Regions from separate parts of the Variovorax cryoconiti genome, predicted to be linked through region 1. Evidence: riboswitches for the same ligand, from Rfam matches in the RefSeq annotation. Region 1 holds a riboswitch; the other holds the start of a gene.
The links. A riboswitch is a leader RNA that binds a small molecule or an ion and turns the genes downstream of it on or off. The one in region 1 is predicted to bind cobalamin.
Positions count from the first base shown of each region.

Region 2: another riboswitch for cobalamin. It lies ahead of ACSFA2_RS10655 (TonB-dependent receptor); the one in region 1 lies ahead of ACSFA2_RS15220 (TonB-dependent receptor domain-containing protein).

Region 1 is NZ_JBPJZI010000005.1:286,534-296,155, forward strand. Features, by position in the region: gene ACSFA2_RS15175 (TRAP transporter substrate-binding protein) at 1-15, shown strand, start outside; gene ACSFA2_RS15180 (type II 3-dehydroquinate dehydratase) at 47-487, shown strand; gene ACSFA2_RS15185 (TRAP transporter small permease) at 506-1,090, shown strand; gene ACSFA2_RS15190 (TRAP transporter large permease) at 1,087-2,367, shown strand; gene ACSFA2_RS15195 (RidA family protein) at 2,378-2,782, opposite strand; gene ACSFA2_RS15200 (LysR family transcriptional regulator) at 2,929-3,858, shown strand; gene ACSFA2_RS15205 (sulfite exporter TauE/SafE family protein) at 3,886-4,701, opposite strand; gene ACSFA2_RS15210 (cell division protein ZapA) at 5,034-5,372, opposite strand; gene ACSFA2_RS15215 (DUF904 domain-containing protein) at 5,369-5,593, opposite strand; cobalamin riboswitch at 5,632-5,871, shown strand; gene ACSFA2_RS15220 (TonB-dependent receptor domain-containing protein) at 5,955-7,916, shown strand; gene ACSFA2_RS15225 (cobyrinic acid a,c-diamide synthase CobB) at 7,901-9,265, shown strand; gene ACSFA2_RS15230 (bifunctional adenosylcobinamide kinase/adenosylcobinamide-phosphate guanylyltransferase) at 9,255-9,622, shown strand, end outside.
Region 2 is NZ_JBPJZI010000003.1:325,922-335,543, forward strand. Features, by position in the region: gene ACSFA2_RS10635 (tautomerase family protein) at 120-515, shown strand; gene ACSFA2_RS10640 (heavy metal sensor histidine kinase) at 548-1,954, opposite strand; gene ACSFA2_RS10645 (heavy metal response regulator transcription factor) at 1,951-2,646, opposite strand; gene ACSFA2_RS10650 (hypothetical protein) at 2,771-3,277, shown strand; cobalamin riboswitch at 3,412-3,666, shown strand; gene ACSFA2_RS10655 (TonB-dependent receptor) at 3,792-5,951, shown strand; gene ACSFA2_RS10660 (ABC transporter substrate-binding protein) at 5,954-6,835, shown strand; gene ACSFA2_RS10665 (FecCD family ABC transporter permease) at 6,832-7,827, shown strand; gene ACSFA2_RS10670 (ABC transporter ATP-binding protein) at 7,824-8,594, shown strand; gene ACSFA2_RS10675 (LLM class flavin-dependent oxidoreductase) at 8,594-9,514, shown strand; gene cobW (cobalamin biosynthesis protein CobW) at 9,541-9,622, shown strand, end outside.

The sequences.
Region 1 (9,622 bases):
CGCATCCGCAGGTGACCCGAACGAGCGCACACACACCCGACACCCCATGAAGATCCTCGTCCTCCACGGCCCCAACCTCAACCTGTTCGGGCGCCGCGAACCCCACATCTACGGCACCACGACGCTGGCGCAGATCAACGAACGCCTGGAACGCCTGGCCGGCGAACTCGAGGTTGAGCTGGCCATCCTGCAGTCGAACCACGAAGGCGCGCTGGTCGACTTCCTGCACGAGCACATCGACATCGCCCAGGGCGCGCTGGTGAACCCGGCCGGCCTCACGCAGCACGGCGTGCCGCTGCACGACGCGATCAAGGCGATGCCCTTTCCGACCATCGAGGTGCACATGTCGAACATCGCGGCGCGCGAGGCGTGGCGTGCGCATTCGATCATCTCGCCCGCGGTCAAGGCGACCATCCAGGGGCTGGGACCAGTGTCGTACCTGGCGGCGCTGCGTGCGCTGGTCGACACGCTCCGCGCGACGGCCTGACCCCCATCGAGGAAGCCCATGAACCGATGGATCGACGGCGCTTGCCGCGGCATCGAGGCGGTGATCGCCTTCATGCTGGCGGTGATGGTCGTGCTCGTCTTCGGCAACGTCGTGCTGCGCTACGGCTTCAACTCCGGCATCACGGTGTCCGAGGAGGTGTCGCGCTGGCTCTTCATCTGGATGACCTTCCTGGGCGCCGTGGTGGCGCTGCGCGAGCACGGCCATCTGGGCGTCGACATGGTGGTGCAGCGCCTGCCGCGGGGCGGCAAGAAGGCCTGCCTGCTGTTCGGCCATGTCGTGATGCTCTACATCGTCTGGCTGCTGTTCCAGGGCAGCGTCGCGCAGGCCCGCATCAACTGGGACGTGACCGCGCCGACCACGGGCGCATCGATGGCGATCGTCTATGCGTCTGGCATCGTGTTCGCCGTGCTGGCCGGGCTGATCCTGCTGCTCGACCTCTACCGCATGTTGAGCGGCCAGCTGGCCGACGACGAGCTGGTGATGGTGCAGGAATCGGAAGAAGCCGTGCAGCTGCAGCAGATCCTCGGTGAGGTCTCCGCACAATCCGCGTCGCCGACGGCGCAGCGCAAGGTGTCCCCATGACCATTCTCGTTTTCGTCGGCGCGCTGCTGCTCGCCATGGCGATCGGCATCCCGATCGCGTTCTCGCTGCTGGCGAGCGGCGTCGCGCTCATGTGGCACCTCGACCTGTTCGACGCGCAGATCCTGGCGCAGAACGTGATCGGCGGCGCCGACAGCTTCCCGCTGCTGGCGGTGCCTTTCTTCATGCTGGCCGGCGAGATCATGAACGCCGGCGGCTTGTCCAAGCGCATCGTCGACTTCGCGCTCGCGCTGGTCGGCCATGTGAAGGGCGGGCTGGGCTACGTGACGATCATGGCGGGCTGCCTGCTGTCGGCACTGTCGGGTTCGGCGGTGGCCGATGCCGCCGCGCTGACGGCGCTGCTGCTGCCGATGATGGTGAGCGCGGGCCACGACAAGGCGCGCGCCGGCGGGCTCATCGCGGCCACGGGCGTGATCGGGCCGGTCATCCCGCCGAGCATCGGGCTGGTGATCTTCGGCGTGGCGGCCAACGTGTCGATCTCCAAGCTGTTCCTCGCGGCCATCGTGCCGGGCCTGCTGATCGGCGGTGCGCTGTGGGTCACCTGGGCCTGGCTGGTGCGCCGCGAGAAGATCGTGCCGCCGCCGCGCAAGTCGGGCGCCGAGATCGCCACGGCCTTTCGCAAGGCGCTGTGGGCGCTGATGCTGCCGGTGATCATCCTGGTGGGCCTGCGCATGGGCGTCTTCACGCCGACCGAGGCGGCGGTGGTGGCCGCGGTGTATGCACTGTTCGTCTCGACGGTCATCTACCGGGAGCTGTCGTGGCGCACGCTCTACCCGGTGTTCGTCAGCGCTGCGAAAACCAGCGCCATCGTGATGTTCCTGATCGCCGCGGCCATGGTGAGCGCGTGGCTCATCACGGTGGCCGACCTGCCGTCGAAGGTGATCGGTCTGCTGCAGCCCTTCATGGACAACAAGATCCTGCTGATGGTCGCGATCATGGTGCTGGTGATGATCGTCGGCACCGCGATGGACATGACGCCGACCATCCTGATCCTCACGCCGGTGCTGATGCCGGTGGTCAAGGCGGCCGGCATCGACCCGGTCTACTTCGGCGTCATGTTCATCATCAACAACTCGATCGGCCTGATCACGCCGCCGGTCGGCACGGTGCTCAACGTGGTGGCGGGGGTGGGGCGCATGAAGATGGACGACGTCACCCGCGGCGTGGTGCCGTTCATGATCGCGGAGTTCGCGGTCATGTTCCTGATGGTGATCTTTCCGTGGCTGGTGACGGGGCCGGCCAAGTTCTTCCACGGCTGACCCGTGCCGATCACTGCGGGCGCGCTTCCGGCAGCTTCGCGATCACCTTGATCTCGAACTGGAAGCCGTAGAGCCAGGTCACGCCGATGCCGGTCAGCGTCGGGTGCGGCGCGCTGCCCCAGTACTCGGGCACCACCTTCCAGATGGTCTCGAAATTCGATTCGGGATCGACCACGAACAGGGTGACGTCGACCACGTCGTCGAAGGTGCAACCGGCCGCCTTCAGGATGGCATTCAGGTTCTCGAAGGCGAGCCGCACCTGGGCTTCGAGCCCGGGTTCGGGCGAGCCGTCGGGGCGGCTGCCGACCTGTCCCGACACGAAGAGAAATCCGTTGGACCGGACCGCCGGCGAATAGCGGTTCTTTTCATAGAGGGCCTGGCGCCCCGCTGGAAAAACGACATCGCGTTGTGTCATGGAATGCTTTCTCTTTGCGGGCGACATCGCGCCCCGGGGTTGCTGATGCAGGGACTTTAGAGACGCGTGCTTCCCGGATAAACAGGCAGCATCAACAATCACTGTTTGTCGATCCCGAACAATCGTCGAATGCCTCTGGAGCCTTGATGGACCGTTTCGATGCGATGCACGCTTTCGCTCGCGTGGTGGAAACGCGCAGCTTCACCAAGGCGGCCGAGACCTTGCACATGAGCAAGACCAGCGTGACGCAGCTGGTGCAGCAGCTGGAAGCGCGACTGCGCGTCAAGCTGCTCAACCGGACCACGCGCAAGGTCAACGTCACCGCCGATGGCGCGGCATATTACGAGCGCGTCGTGCGCCTGCTGGCCGACATGGACGATGCCGAGACCAGCCTGTCGAGCGCCTCGGCCTCACCGCGCGGGCGGCTGCGCGTGGACGTGCCCAGCCCGCTGGCCCGCATGATCCTGGTGCCCGCATTGCCGGCCTTTCACGCGCGCTACCCGGAGATCCAGCTCGACATGGGCGTGAGCGACCGCATGGTGGACCTGATCGGCGAGAACGTGGACTGCGTGGTGCGCGGCGGCGTGATCACCGACCCGTCGCTCATGGCCCGCCATGTAAGCGACCTGGCGCTCGGGGTTTATGCCGCACCGGGCTACCTGGCCAGCGCCGGCACGCCCTCGCACCCGCGGGTGCTGGACGACGGTGCCGGGCACCGCATCGTCGGCTACGTGTGGTCGCGCACGGGCAAGACCTTCCCCTACGCCATGCGGCGCGGCGACGAGCGCGTCGAGGTGCAGGGGCACTGCGCCTTCTCCTTCGACGACGGCAACGCCTATCTGGAGGCCGGCCTGGCGGGGTTGGGGATTCTCTGGCTGCCGGAGTACATGGCCAAGGCGCATGTGGCACGCGGCGAGCTGGTCGCGCTGTTCGAGGAGTGGCGGATGGATCCGATGCCGATGTTCGTGGCGTTTCCGCCGAACCGGCGTGTCAGCGCCAAACTCCGCGTGTTCATCGACTGGGTGATCGAACTGATGGCCCAGCATGCACCCGTCTCGGCCGGCCGCGACGCGTGACCGCACGTCGCGGCGGCCTTTGCGGCATCAGCCCTGCAGGCCCTTCCAGAGCATGTACGCCGCCAGCACGTAGAGGATGCTTGCGAACACCCGCTTGAGCTTTTTCACCGGCAGGCTGTGCGCCGCCTTGGCGCCCAGTGGCGCCGTGAAGACGCTGCAGGCCGCGATCACGACCAGCGCCGGCAGCCAGATGTAGCCGAAGGCGCCGGCCGGCAGGCCCTGCACGTTGTGGCCGCTCACGATGTAGCCGGCCACGTTGGCGACCGCGATCGGGAAGCCCAGCGCCGCGCTGGTGGCGACCGCGTTGTGGATGGCGACGTTGCACCAGGTCATGAAGGGCACGCTGATGAAACCGCCGCCCGCGCCGACCAGGCCCGAGATGAAGCCGATCACGCCGCCTGCGCCGAGCTGCCCCGCGGTGCCGGGCATCTGGCGCGTCGGCTTGGGTTTCTTGTCGAGGAACATCTGCGTGGCCGAGAAGCCGACGAAGAGCGCGAAGAAGATGGCCAGCGCCGTGCCCTTGAGCAGCGCGAAGACGCCGAGGCTGCCGATCAGGCTGCCGATCACGATGCCGGGCGACAGCCGCTTGACGATGTCCCATCGCACCGCGCCGCGCTTGTGGTGGGCGCGCACGCTCGAGATCGAGGTGAAGATGATGGTGGCCATCGAGGTCGCGATCGCCATCTTCACGGCCAGGTCGGCGGGCACGCCGCGGTGACCCAGGATGATCGTGATGAAGGGCACCATCAGCATGCCGCCGCCGATGCCCAGCAGGCCTGCCAGGAAGCCGGTGCCGATGCCCAGCACGGCGAGTTCGAGGATGAGCATCGGTTCGAGCGACATGCGAGAGACAACTTCCGTCAGAAAAAACGACGGCCCCGATGAGGGACCGTCGCGGGCTGAAAAGGTGTCTGCAGTGGGGTGTGCCGGACCCGCATCCTGAACCAGGGTTCAGGTGGGCGAGGGCAGCAAGACTTCGGGTTCATCTGACGCGAGATGATCACGCCCGTCTAGCGATGTACCAAGCCCGGCTCCGGAGAGCATTGGAACAAGGAAATATTAAGCCCGACACGCACTGCAGACCCCTCCGATTTTACGCATGCATCGCGTCGGACGTGTAGGCCAATGGGCCACGCGATCTGCCGAATTCGCGTTGACAACAACGCGTCGGCGCGTCAGAGAAGCAGGCCGTCGCCCGCGAGCGCGTGATCCAGACGCTGGATCAGTTGGGCCGCGCGTGCGTAGTCGGGTGCCGTGCCATTCAGCGCCGCCGGTGCCGGCTCGACCGGAGCAGCCGGGGAAGGCGCGGCGGCGGGTTGCTGGCCCAGGTCGAAGGCCAGGTTGAGTGCGGCCAGCACCGCGATGCGGTCGCGTGCCTTCACCTTGTTGGCGTCGCGGATCTTGCACATGGCCACGTCGACGCGTTCGACGGCTTCGCGCAACTGCGCTTCGCCGCCTTCGGGGCAGCCGAGCAGGTAGCTCTGGCCCATGATCTGGACTTCGATCTGTTTCATGAGGCGCTGGAATCCTCTGACGGTTCGATCGGCAGCCGTTCGAGCACGGCGTCGATGCGGGTGCGGGCCGCCGCGAGGCGCGACTTCAGCGCGTCGCGTTCGCGCGTGAGTGCTTCGACCTGTGCCAGCAGCAGCGCGTTGGTGCGCCGGATTTCTTCATGGCGCACGAGCAAACGTTCGACACGCTCTGCGATCTGATCGAGGGGGCTCGGTGCGGACATGGCTGGAGATTGTAGGGGCCTGGCGGCCAGCAGCCGCCCTTAGAATCCCGTGCGTTGGTGCTCGCCCCGCGGTTCACGCGGTGCAGTTCAACGGGAAGCAGGAGCCAGAGCCCTTCGGGCCGAGGTCAGCCTGCGCTGCCCCCGCAACGGTCAAACAGACGGAACCCTCACCGCTTCCGCTTTCATCATCAGCCACTGGGCGCCCTGAAACAGGTGCCTGGGAAGGCGATGAAGGTCGCTCTGTCAGCCCGGATACCGGCCAACGAGGAGACCGTGCGTGCGCCCCTGGCGTGCACGCGGTCGTGACGCCCACACGTCCGGCGGGGAAGCCGGACAGGGTTTTGTTTTCGAGTTCGTTCCCATGATTCATCGCTTTTCTTCCGCGGGCGCTTTCCTGCCTGTGCGTTCGCGCGCGCGCGTCGGCCGGGCCACGTTGCCCTGGGCCGTCGCCGCGGCCTTTCCGATCTGCGCGCTGGCGCAGAGTCCGTCCGCTGCGCCCGCCCTGCGCGAAACCGTGGTCACCGCCACGCGCGTCGAGCAACCGCTGTCGGACCTGGTGGCCGACGTGTCCATCGTCGACCGCGACACCATCGAACGCAGCGGCGCCACCGGCGTGGCCGATGTGCTCGCGCGCCTGCCGGGCATCGAGATCGGCCGCAGCGGCGGCATCGGCAATGCGACCAGCGTCTTCATCCGCGGCGCCGAGTCGCGCTTCACCGCGGTCTATATCGACGGCGTGCGCATCGATTCGCAGTCGACCGGCGGCGCCGCCTGGGAAGGCATCCCGCTCGGACAGATCGACCGCATCGAAGTGCTGCGCGGCCCGGCCGCCGCGGTGTACGGTTCGGACGCCATCGGTGGCGTGATCCAGCTCTTCACCAGGCGCGGCGAAGGCCCGGCGAGGCCTTTCGTCGGCGTGGGCATCGGCAGCCACAACCTGCGCAAGACCGAAGCCGGACTGAGCGGCTCGGCCGGCGAGGGCGGTGCCTTCGACTACGCGCTGGGCGTGTCCCACGAGGAGAGCGACGGCTACAACATCCAGCCGCTCGACAAGCGCAACCCGGTGCGGACCGCGCAGTACGGCGCCGACGGCTGGACCAGCCCCGACCGCGACGGCTACCGCAACACGGCGGCCAATGCGCGACTGGGCTTCCAGATCAACCCGGCGCACCGGCTCGAAGGCACCTTCCTGTACAGCGACACCGAGGCGCAATACGACGCGTCCCGCACGGGCGCCCGGCCGCCCGCCGTGTTCGCCGACGACACCGGCACCAACACCCTGCGCACCGCCGGCCTGGCCTGGACGGCCAAGTGGAACGAGATCTACAGCACCCGCCTGCAGGTGACCGACGGCAAGACCACCTACCAGACCGATCCCTCGTTCTATCGCACCGAGACCGAGACCCGCGGCTATCTGTTCCAGAACGATGTCAAGTTCGGGGCGCACCGCTTCAATGCCACGCTCGAACGGCGTGAGGACGCGCTGACGAACGCGCCTGCGCTGCTCGCGCGCGACCGGTCGCAGAACGCGCTGTCGCTCGGCTACGGCTTCGTGCAGGGCCCCCATTCGCTGCAGCTGCAGGCGCGGCACGACGACGACAGCGAGTTCGGCGGCAAGACCACCGGCAGCGCCGCCTACGGCTTCGCGATCACGCCGCAGTGGCGTGCGACGGCTTCGGCCGGGACCGCCTTCCGCGCGCCGACGCTGTACCAGCGCTTCAGTCAATACGGTGTCGCGAGCCTCAAGCCTGAAGAAGGCCGCAACGTCGAACTGGGCCTGCGCTGGAGCGAAGGTACGAGCAACGCGGGCGTCGTCGTGTACCGCAACCGCGTGAGCAACCTGATCTCCTTTGATGGCAGTTCGTTCGCGTGCTCCGCCGCCGTGGGGTCGACCTTCGGTGGCTGCTACGCCAACACGGCACGTGCCGAGTACCAAGGCCTCACGCTGAGCGCGGGCCACCGCATCGGTGATGTCACGCTGCGCGCCTCCGCCGACTTCCAGGATCCACGCGATCTCGTGACCGACAAGCAGCTGGCCCGCCGCGCCCGCCGGCACGGCACGCTGGGCGCCGACTGGGCCGTCGCCGGCTGGACGCTGGGCGCCGAGGTGCAGACGTCGAGCATGCGCTACGACGATGCCGCCAACACCCGCCGGCTCGGCGGCTACACGCTGCTCAATCTGGTGGCGAGCACCCGGCTCACGCCGTCGCTGACGCTGATCGCGCGCCTGGACAACGCGGGCGACAAGGACTATGCGCTGGCCCGCATCTACGCCACCGGCGGCCGCACCGCCTACCTCGGGCTGAAGTGGTCGCCGCTGTAACGCCACGCGCCAGCTGCGCGGCCATCCTCGTGGCAGCCCCGGCGTCCGGCCAGGGCAAGACCACGGTGGCGGCCGCGCTCGCGCGCCTGCACGCACGGCAGGGCCGGCGCGTGCGCGCCTTCAAGTGCGGGCCGGACTTCCTCGACCCGCACTGGCTGGCGCTCGCCACCGGCGCGCCAGTGCATTCGCTGGACCTCTGGATGACCGGCGAAGCCGACTGCCGCGCGCGGCTGCACGAGGCCGCGGCAACCTGCGACCTGGTGATCGTCGAAGGCGTGATGGGCCTGTTCGATGGCACGCCGAGCGCGGCCGACCTGGCCGAGCGCTTCGGCCTCGCGGTCGTGGCCGTGATCGATGCGCGCGCCATGGCCGGCACCTTCGGGGCGCTGGCCTTCGGCCTGCAGAACTTCCGCCCGGGCCTGCCCTGGGCCGGCGTTCTGGCCAACCGCGTGGCCAGCGAGCGCCATGCCGGCATGCTGGAAGATGCGCTGCGCGATCCGGCGCAATGGCTCGGCGGCCTGCCCAAGGGCGAAGCCTTCAGCCTGCCCGAACGCCACCTGGGCCTGGTTGGCGCCACGGAGCTCGGCGATGCAATGGCGCGGCTCGACGCTGCTGCCGACGCGCTGGCCGCGACGCCGCTGGGCCAGCGCCCGCTCGACGCGCTGCCGCAGTTGCATGTCGATGATTCGCCATCGCCGGCCGACGCACCGACGCCGCGGTGGCTCGCCGGCCGCACCATCGCCGTCGCCCGCGATGCCGCCTTCTCCTTCATCTACCCGGCCAACCTCGACCAGCTGGCCGCGCTGGGGGCGCGCGTCGTTTTCTTCTCGCCGCTGGCGGGTGACGCGCTGCCGGACTGCGACGCGGTCTGGCTGCCGGGCGGCTACCCCGAGCTGCATGCCGAGGCGCTGTCGCGCTGCACTGCCGTGCGCGACGCGCTGGCGGCCCATGTCGCGGTCGGCAAGGCGCTGTGGGCCGAGTGCGGCGGCATGATGTCGCTGTTCGACACGCTGGTCACGGCGGATGGCACGGCGCATCGGATGTGGGGCCTGTTGCCGGGCCGCGTGACGATGCAAAAGCGCCTGTCCGGCCTGGGGCCGCAGCAGCTGGACATCGGTGCGCTGTCCTTGCGCGGCCACACCTTCCACTATTCGTCCTGCGAGACGCCGTACCCTGTCGCGCTGCGCACCGCCAAGCCGGGCGCCGTGCAGGCGGTGGGCATCGGCGAGGCGGTCTATGAACAGGGCGCTCTACGCGCGAGCTACTTTCACGCCTGGTTCCCGTCGAACCCCGAGGCCGCGGCGCGGCTCTTTCTTCCCGAACCCCTGGAAGGTGCGCATGCGCTTTGAACGCGAACTGATCCTCGGCGGCCAGCGGAGCGGCAAGTCGCGCCGTGCCGAGATGGCGGCCGCCGCCTGGCTCGCGGCCGACGCCGCACGCGACGCCGTCCTGATCGCCACCGCGCAGCCGCACGATGCCGAGATGCACGAGCGCATCGCGCGCCACCGGGCCGACCGCGCGGTGCGCGTGCCCGGCCTGCGTACGGTCGAGGAGCCGCTGGCGTTGCCGGGCACGATCGCGGCGCTGTCCGCGCCCGGCACGCTGGTGGTGGTCGATTGCCTCACGCTGTGGCTCACGAACCTGACGATGCCGCTGCACGGCGCGCCCGCCGATGCCGGCGATGCGGCGGCGTCGCTGGTCGCCGC
Region 2 (9,622 bases), on a different contig from region 1:
CTCCGACGAAGGAACCCCGGGTGCCGATGAGAATGCGGCCGGCTTCGTGAAAGAAAAGCGGTAGCAGGCGCAACGCGCTTTTTGCGATGCGATGCACGCCCCATCTCGGAAGGGTTTCGATGCCATACCTTCAGCTCGACTTGAACGGACACTATCCTGCTGCAGACAAGCGCCGGCTTGCAGCGTCGATGAGCGAGACGTACGCACGGATGATGTCTGTCGACATCCGACGAATCAGTGTGGCCGTGCGCGAGTTGGGCGACGGGGGCCTCTGGCGCATTACGGCAGAAGGCGAAGCGCCAACGGCGGTCTCGGTGATGATGCTGGACATCCGCAAGGGCCGCTCTGCCGAGCTCCGCATGGCAGTGGCACAGGCCCTGTGCGCGCACTGTGTCGAGATACTGGGGCTGCGCGAGGACCGTCTCAACGTGGAGTTCACCCAACACGACGGCGATGAGATGTACCACCCGGCACTGGGCGGCTACAGCCCCGATTGGACGCCGGACGAGGGCTGAAGCGGGACCAGGCCCCTCGGTCGTTCTTCGTCTCAATGATGAAAACGTAGCTCGAACCGGATGGCGCCCGTCGCGGAACTCGATGCCGTGACTTCGCCCCCGTGCAAGTCCATGATGGCCTTCACGATCGCCAACCCCAGGCCGCTCGATTCGGCAGGGCGGGCGTGCACCGCATCGGCACGGTAGAAGCGGTCGAACAGCCGCTCCATCTGCGCGGGCGGAATGGGCATGCCTTCATTCTCGACCGCCATGGTCGAGAACCCGTCGCCGTGATAGCCGCTCAAGCGCACGACGGTGCCTGGCGTGCTGTAGCGAACCGCATTGGCCACGAGGTTGTGGAGGGCACGTCGACACAGCGGGGCATTGACCCACGCCGTCCCGCTGGCCTGCACGTCGAACCGCAGGCCCGCCTCGTCCGCAGGGCCTTCGAAGTATTCGGCGATCCGCCGCAACTCGTCGTCCATCTCCAGCGTCTCGCGCTCGATCTGGAGTGTGGCGTGGTCGGCCTGGGCCAGGAACAGGATGGTGTCGACGGTCAGGCTGAGCCGGTTCAACTCCTGCAGATTCGATTCGAGCACCTGTTGGTAGTCGTCGGCACTGCGCGTGCGGCTGAGAGCGACCTGCGTCTGTCCGATCAAGGCGCCCACCGGCGTGCGGATTTCGTGCGCGAGGTCCGCCGAGGACTGCGAGAGTCGATCGTAGCCGACGGTGATGCGATCGAGCATGGCGTTGAAGGCCGCCACCATCTGCTGCAGCTCGAGCGGCGCGTCGTGCTCCGGCAGCCGAATCGCCAGGTTGACCGGTGCGATCAAGGAGGCTTGCGCGGCCACCCGATGCAGCGATCGCAAGCCCCGGCGCAGCACCAGATAGACCAGCAGCAAGGAGGCCAGCACGGCAAGGACGGTGCTGAACAGCACCTGATTGCGGGCGCGACCGATCATCTGCGCCTCGCTGGCCAGTGGATGGCCCGTCGTGATCTCGACCATGGCGCCGTCGTGCCCGGATCGTGCCAAGGCGGTGATCCAGCGTCCGCGCGGCAGGCTGGGCATTCGGGCATCGCACACATCCTGCCGACCGATCGGCCGATCGAAGGCGACCGGCGGCGCACAGCCTGGAAGCGGCAGACGCTCGGGATTGACGTCCACCCAAGGCAGCGCCTCGCCCGGGTGACGGACGACGAGGACGTCGCCTGCATTGCCGAGAATGGCCACGAGCAGCAGGGACTGGTCGCGCAGTTCGCTGGCCGTGCGGGCATCGCCGACCAGGCGTCGAAAGTGCTCGGTGCGTGCGATCAGCTGCTCGTCGGCATGGGTCAGGACGGCGGTGCGTACGGCGAAGAAGTAGTTGGCCCCCAGCATGCCGGTGATCGCCACGGCGATCAGCCCGCACAGCAAGGTCACGCGGACCGCGAGCGAACGCGGGCGCCACGCCGCGGTCAATGATCGCTCCCGACCATGTCGCCCGGCGGGTCTCCGAAGGCGTAGCCGACGTTGCGCACGGTGTGAATCAAAGGCGTCGCGAACGGGCGATCCACCTTGGCGCGCAGACGCTTGACGGCGACGTCGACGACATTGGTATCGCTGTCGAAATTCATGTTCCAGACCTCCGAGGCGATCAAGGTGCGCGACAACGCCTCGCCCTGCCGCTTGATCAGCAGGTGCAGCAGCAGGAACTCCTTGTTCGTCAGCGAGATCTCCTCGCCCTGGCGTGTGACCTTGCGTCTGAGTACATCGAGCTTGAGGTCGCCGATCTCGTAGGCATCGGCTTCGCGCACGGGCCCGCGGCGCAGCAGGGTGCGGATCCGCAGCACCAGCTCGGTGAAGGAGAACGGCTTGACGAGGTAATCGTCCGCGCCGAGTTCGAGCCCACGGATGCGGTCGCTCAACTGGTCGCGCGCGGTCAGAAACAGCACGCGCAGATCGTCTTTCTCACGCAGCGCCGACATGATCTTCCAGCCGTCGATGCCGGGCAGGTTGACGTCGAGAACGACCAGGTCGTAGACGTGGGTCAACGCCATCTCCAGGCCGTCGGTGCCCGTGCGCGACAGGTCGACGGTGTAGCCGCTTTCGCGCAGGCCCTTCTTCAGGTAGTCGCCTGTCCTGGGGTCGTCCTCGATGATCAGGATCTTCATGCCGATGGATTCTCCACCCCGGAAACGTACTGGCCGGATGACGGTTTTGTCATTCACCTGTCACCCCCGGTCGCTGCCGGAATTCCTACAGTCTCGCCATCCCCACGATGAGATATCGCTTCCTATGCCTCACCCGCTTTCCTCCCTCGGTATCGCCCATACGGCGATCAGTCTCCTGCCGCTCGGCGCAGGTCTCTACAGCCTGGCCCGTTTCGGCGCCATCGAGCCGGGCACCCGTTCCGGTCGCGTCTACGGGATCGGCATGGTGCTGTCGGTGCTGACGGCGTTCGGTCTGTCGAGCACCGGCAGGTTCAATGCAGGGCATGCGCTGGGCATCCTGGCGCTGCTGGCCATGGCCGGCGCATGGTCGGTGCCGAAACTGCAATTTCTCGGCAGAGCCCGCACCTACCTCGCGACGCTGGGTTGGTCCTTCAGCTTCTTCCTGTTGCTCGTGCCCGGTATCAACGAGACGCTGAGCCGTCTGCCACCGTCCCGGCCACTGGCCAGCGGCCCGGATTCGCCGCTGGTGAAAGGGGCGTTGCTCACATGGCTGGTCGTGTTCGTCGTGGGCTCTGCATGGCAAGCGAGGACCCTGTATCGACGCGGGCGACCCGGTGCGACGCAGCGCTGAAGCATCGATCCGGCGCATGTCTGCGCGTGCGTCCCGGTTGGCGCTGAACCGAACTGGCTGGCGCAACGCCCGCCGTCCCCCGCCGCAGGCCGCGTTCCTATAATCCGCGCGGGTTCGAGTCGGCGGCAGGCCGGCTCGCCCACGGTTCGAAGGTGCCCCGAACGCTGGATGCGTCGGGGTTAAACGGGAAGCAGGTGACGCGCGTCGCAACACGCGCCAGGCCTGCGCTGCCCCCGCAACGGTCAGCGGATTGGGACCTCCTCACGGGCTGCTTCGGCAGGCCAGCCACTGCGTTTCGCGACGTGGGAAGGCGAGGAGTCCTGTCTGGGTGCATTCACGCACGCAGACGCTCCGCGAGCCCGGATACCGGCCTTTGCAACCGCTTCGGACGCTGCGGGCGTGCGTCGTTCCGGGCCGGTCGGTGCACATGCACCGTGCCGGCCTGCGGCGTGCGCCCGTGGTGAATTGCAATGGGTCCCGCGGGGTCGCGGGACGCTTTGGAGCACGCATGCGCATGTTGTCCCCCGTTCCCGCCCGCCTGGGCCTCCTGGCCTTGTTGTCGCTGGCTGCCGGCGACGGCATGGCGCAAGAGGCCGACGCGATGGCCGAGATCTTCGTCACCGCCACCGCGCGGGCCGAAGCGCGCAGCCGCATCGCGGCCACCACGCAGGTCATCGACCGCGCGGCCATCGAGCGCTCGACCGCCAGGTCAGTCACCGACCTGCTGGCCGAGAACGCCGTCGGCTTCTTCAGCGAATGGACCGCCGCACAGACCTCCATCAACATCCGCGGCGCGACCAGCGACGGCCAGGGCCGCGACTACAAGGGCCAGGTGCTGGTGCTGGTCAACGGCCGGCGGGCAGGAACGGCCAACATCTCGAAGCTGTCGGCCAACGAGGTCGAGCGGATCGAGATCGTGCGCGGCCCGGCCTCGGTGATCTACGGCAGCCAGAACATGGGCGGCGTGATCAACATCATCATGAAGAGCGGCGCGAACGCACCGCCGACCCAGGCCGGCCTCTCCGGCGGTTCCTGGGGCGGCGTCAACGCCAACGCGCAGACCAGTGGCGGCAACGACACCATCGACTGGTACTTCGGCGTGTCGGGCGGCCAGCGCGACGACTACCGCTCGGGCAAGGGCGGCAGCACGATGGAGAACACGTCGTGGGAGCGCCGCGGCTTCGCCGGCAGCGTCGGCCTGCAGATCGACGACCTGAGCCGGCTCGAATTCAAGCTGCACACCGACGGCATCTACAACGCGGGCTTCCGCGGGTCGGGCGCCAACACCATCAGCCAGGACGACCGCACCAACGCGTCCTTCGATGTGACGTACGAAGGCCGCACGAGGGACGACCGCATGGGCTGGATGGCGCAGTTCTATTCGGTGAAGGACGAGGACGAGTTCAAGTGGGCGTCGCCGGTGGTGCGCACGGGCACGGCGGCCACGCCGGGGACGTCACGCGACCACAACGACCGCCAACTGGACATCATCGGCACGCGCCTGCAGCCGCGCTTCCAGGTGGGTGAGGGCAACGACCTGCTGCTGGGCTACGACTGGGAACGCAGCCGCCTGCGCTCCGAGCGCTTTCGCGTGGCGCTGCCCGGCGGGCCGACCGGCCAGGTCGCGCCCTACGACAACAACCAGACCGAGCATGTCAACGCGCTGTACTTCGAGGACGCGCAGAAGTTCTTCAGCGACACGCTGACGGTGCGCGGTGGCGCCCGCCGCACCTGGGGCACGACCAGCTTCGACCCGACGCCCAACCTGCCCCTGCAGCGCAGCGGCAGCCAGGACTACAGCGAAACCACCTGGTCGACCGGCGCGACCTGGCGCGCGCTCGACGTGCTCAACCTGCGCACCGGCATCTCGACCGGCTTCCGCGCGCCGACGTCGACCGAGCTCGGCTCCGACTTCACCGCGGTCGGCGGCGGCCGCACTTTCGGCAACCCGGGCCTCAAGCCCGAGAGCAACCGGCAGATCGAGTTCGGCGGCACGCTCCGGATGCCGGTGTGGACCCTGGACATGGCGCTGTTCCAGAACACCATCTCCGACCGCATCATCACCGTGTCGCGCGGGCCCACGACCAACACCTCGGACTACGCCAACAACGCGGCCGACATCCTGGTGCGCGGGCTCGAGGCGGCCATTGACGTGGACCTGGCCAAGGCGCTCGACTTCGGCACTGGGGTCTACAACCTGCACGCCTACGGCAACGGCTACTACAACTTCACCATGCGCGACAAGGGCGCGACCGCGCTCGACACCGACCGCGTGCAGCGCATGTACAAGTACGAAGCCTCGGTGGGCCTGCGCTACGGCCGCGGCACCGGCAAGCTGGCGAACGACTGGAGCCTGCAGGTCGGTGCCCTGCTGCGCGGACCGATGTGGTACGACACCGAAGAAATACTGCGCATTCCGCAGGGCGAACCACGCAGCACCTTCATCCACCGCAAGGGCGCCTTCACCACCTGGAACCTGCGCGGCGACTGGCGCATCGCACCCAACGTGAAGGTGTTCGCGGGCATCAACAACCTCTTCAACCTCAACCGCAGCCCGATCTTCATCGCGCTCGACCAGAAGCCGTGCATCGCTGATGCGCGCTTCCAGAACGGCGGATGCGGCACCTCCATGCCTGGCCGCGAGTTGCAGGTCGGCATGCAGGTCACGTTCTGACGATGAAGCGAATCGCGCTGGCCCTCGGTGTGTGCGTGGCGGCGCTGGCGCACGCCGCGCCCATCGACGTGCGCGACGCGCTGGGCCGCACCGTGGTGCTGCCCGCGCCGCCGCAGCGGCTGGTGACGATCTTCGCGTCGAACACCGAGCTGGTGACCTCGCTTGGCCTCATCGACCGCATCGTGGGTGTCGAGGACTACACGCGCTTCCCGCCGGAGGCCGCGGCCAAGCCGAAGGTCGGCGGGCGGCTGGGCTTCTCGGTCGATGCGGTGGTGGCGCAGCGGCCCGACCTGGTCATCGTCACGCCGGCGCGGCAAGCGGCCCACCAACTGGTCGACCCGATGGAGCGCCTCGGCGTGCCGGTGATCGTGCTGCTGAGCCGCTCGGTCGGCGAGGTGCTCGACAACATCCGCCTGGTCGGCCGCGCCACCGGCGTGCCCGAGCGCGGCGATGCGCTGGCAGAGACGCTGCAGGCGCGGCTCGACCGTGTCGCGCAGCAGGTGGCCGGCCGGCCCGCGCCGCGCATCGTGATGGTCACGGGCCGCGTCGGCAACGGCATGCTGCTGGTCGCGCGGTCGGACACCTACACCGGCGAGGCGATGGTCCTGGCCGGTGGCCGCTTCGCCATCGCCGGGCGCGGCGCGGTCGCGCAGGTCTCGCCCGAAGCGATCCTCGCGTCGGACCCCGACGTGCTGCTGTTCGCCGGCACGCAGGCCGCGCTGAACGACCTGGTCCAGCTGCCCGGCTGGCGCGACATGCGGGCCGTGCGCGACCAGCGCGCCGTCACCGTGTCGCGCAGCGAATTCCTCATCCCCGGCCCGCGCACCATCGACGGCATCGAAAGCCTCGCGCGCTGGCTGCACCCCGTGAAGGCCAGCCCATGAACCGCGGCACCACGCGCGCCTGGCTGATCGCGGTGGCGGTGCTGCTGGCCGCGCTGCTGCTCGCCGCCTGCGCGGGCCACGAGTGGTCGTCGCCGCGCGCCATCTATCGCGCCTTGGCCGGTGACGACAGCCTGCGCAACCGCTTGCTGCTGCAGTGGCGGCTGCCGCGCGTGTTCGCGGCGGCGCTGGTCGGTGCGCTGCTGGGCCTGTCGGGCGCGGTGTTCCAGGGCGTGTTCCGCAACCCGCTCGCAGAGCCCTACCTGCTCGGCGCCTCGGGTGGCGCGGCGCTCGGCGCCACGGTCGCGCTGCTGGTGCCGTTGGGCGTGCCGCAGGCGTATGTGCTGCCGGTGCTGGCCTTCGCCGGCGCGTGGGGCGCGACCGCGCTGGTGCTCGGCGTGTCGCGCGTCGCGGGCGCGCTCGACGCGGCCGGCATGCTGCTGGCCGGCGTCGCCATCGCGGCGATGCTGGGTGCGTTGCGCTCCTTCCTGATGCTCGCGCTGTCGGATGAAACGGTGAGCCTGCAGGTCGTCATGAGCTGGGTGCTCGGCGGCATCCAGACGCCGTCGTGGCCCGGCCTCGGGCTGCTGGCCGCCTTGTGCGTGGCGTGCCTGCTGGCGACGTCGCGCATCGCGCACGGGCTCGACCTGCTGGGGCTCGGCACCCGCGCGGCGCAGGGCTTCGGGCTCGACGTGGCGCGCTTCACGCCGCGGGCGGTCATCGTCGGTTCGCTGGTGGTCGCTGCGGCCGTGGCTTACGGCGGACTGGTCGCCTTCGTCGGGCTGGCCGCGCCGCACATCGCACGCTGGATGGTCGGGCCGCTGCACCGCGCGCTGCTGCCGGCGTCGGCGCTGACCGGCGCCATCGTCGTGACCGTGGCCGACGCCATCGCGCGCTCGGCGCTGCCGCCGGCGGAGATTCCGCTGGGGCTGGTCACGGCCGTCGCGGGCGGGCCCTTCTTCATCGTGCTGCTGGCGCGGAGGTTGCGGTCATGAGCGGGCTGCTCGAAGCCCGAGGGCTGGGCGTATCGCGCCGCGGCAAGCCGATCTTGCGCGACGTGTCGATCGGCTTCGGCGCGACCGGCTCCGTCGCCATCATCGGTCCCAACGGGGCCGGCAAGTCCACGCTGCTCGCGCTGCTGGCCGGCCTCGAGAAGCCGACGACGGGCGAGGTGCGGCTCGGCACGCGTCCGGTGGCCGACGTGCCGACCGCCGAGCGCGCGCGGTCCATCGGCTTCATGCCGCAGCACTTCGAGCCGCACTGGGACCTGGTGCTGGAGGAGCTGCTCGGCATGCGGCTCACGCCGTCGCGCGGGCGGGCGGCCGGAAGCTGGCCGACCGTCGACGAGGTCATCGCGCGGCACCAGCTCGAGGCCTTCCGCGGCCGCCGCTGGTCGACGCTGTCGGGTGGCGAGCAGGCGCGCGTGCTGCTCGCCACCGTGCTCGCGACCGACCCGCCGATCCTGTTGGCCGACGAGCCCGGCGCTGCGCTCGACGTGCGGCACCGGCTCACGCTGGTCGAGGCGCTCGCGGAGCGCGGCCGCACGCGGCTGGTGATCGTCGCGATGCACGACCTCGACCTGGCCTTTCGCCACTTCGACCGCATCGTGGTGCTGGCCGACGGCCGCATCGCCATCGATGGTGGCGAAGAACTCATCCACGCCGCGCTGCTCGACCAGAGCTTCGGCGTGGTGTTCGACCGCATCGGCGTGCCGCCGGGCGTGATGCTGCGCGCACGCTTGCGCGAGCAAGGCGAACCCTGATGCGCATCGACCTCGCCGGCTGGACCCGCGAAGCGACGCAGGGCGACCCGCGCGCCTTCTTCGCGCTGTTCGACGCCGCCGACCGCCTGGGTTTCGATGGCGTGTGGTTCAGCGAATTCCGGCTGCCCAGCGCCGACTGGCCCTACCCGTCGCCGCTGCTGCTGGCCGCCGCGCTGCTGGCGCGCACCGAGCGCCTGCGCGTCGGCACCGCGGTGCTGGTGCTGCCGTTGCATCAGCCGCTGATGCTGGCCGACGAGATCGCGCAGCTCGCGTTCCAGAGCGGCGGGCGCGTCGACATCGGCGTGGGCCGTGGGATCGAGCCCGCGACGCTGGCCGCGCTGGCGATTGACCCGTCGGAAACGCGCGCGCGTTTCGAGCAGCACTGCGATGTGCTGCAGGCGAAGGTCGGTGAGGTGCCGCTCTACATCGCCGGCTCCACGCCCGAGACACTCGGCTTCGCCATCGCGCGCGACATCCCGCTGCTGCTGAGCCTGGAGCCGCCGGAGACCACGCAGCTCGGCCATGTCGCGGACCTCCTGCAGGGGCGGCCGTCGACGCTGCTGAAGCGCTCGTCGCTCGCACGCTATGTCTGCACCGGCGCGACCGCCGCGCAGGTGACGGCGCAGCTCGATGGTCTCTGGCCGAAGCTGCACGAACGTCGCAACTTCTTCGCCGCCCAGCGCGGCGTGCCGCCCGACCAAGTCCCGCGCATCGACCCCGCGCGCATGCTGCGCGAGCAGTTCATCCACGGCGACCCGGCGCAGTGCCTTGCGCAGATCGTCGACCTGCGCGCGCGCAGCGGCATCGGCGCGTTGCGCTGCATCTTCAACGCCAACGGCCTGCTCGACAACACCCAAGCCCTCGCCGGCATGACACTCTTTGCGAACGAGGTGCTGCCTGCGCTTCGCGCGCCGGCATGATCCATCCCATCCTCGAAAGCCACACCATGCAAAGCGCCAAGATCCCCGTCACCATCGTCACCGGCTTCCTCGGCAGCGGCAAGACCACGTTGCTGCGCCACATCCTCG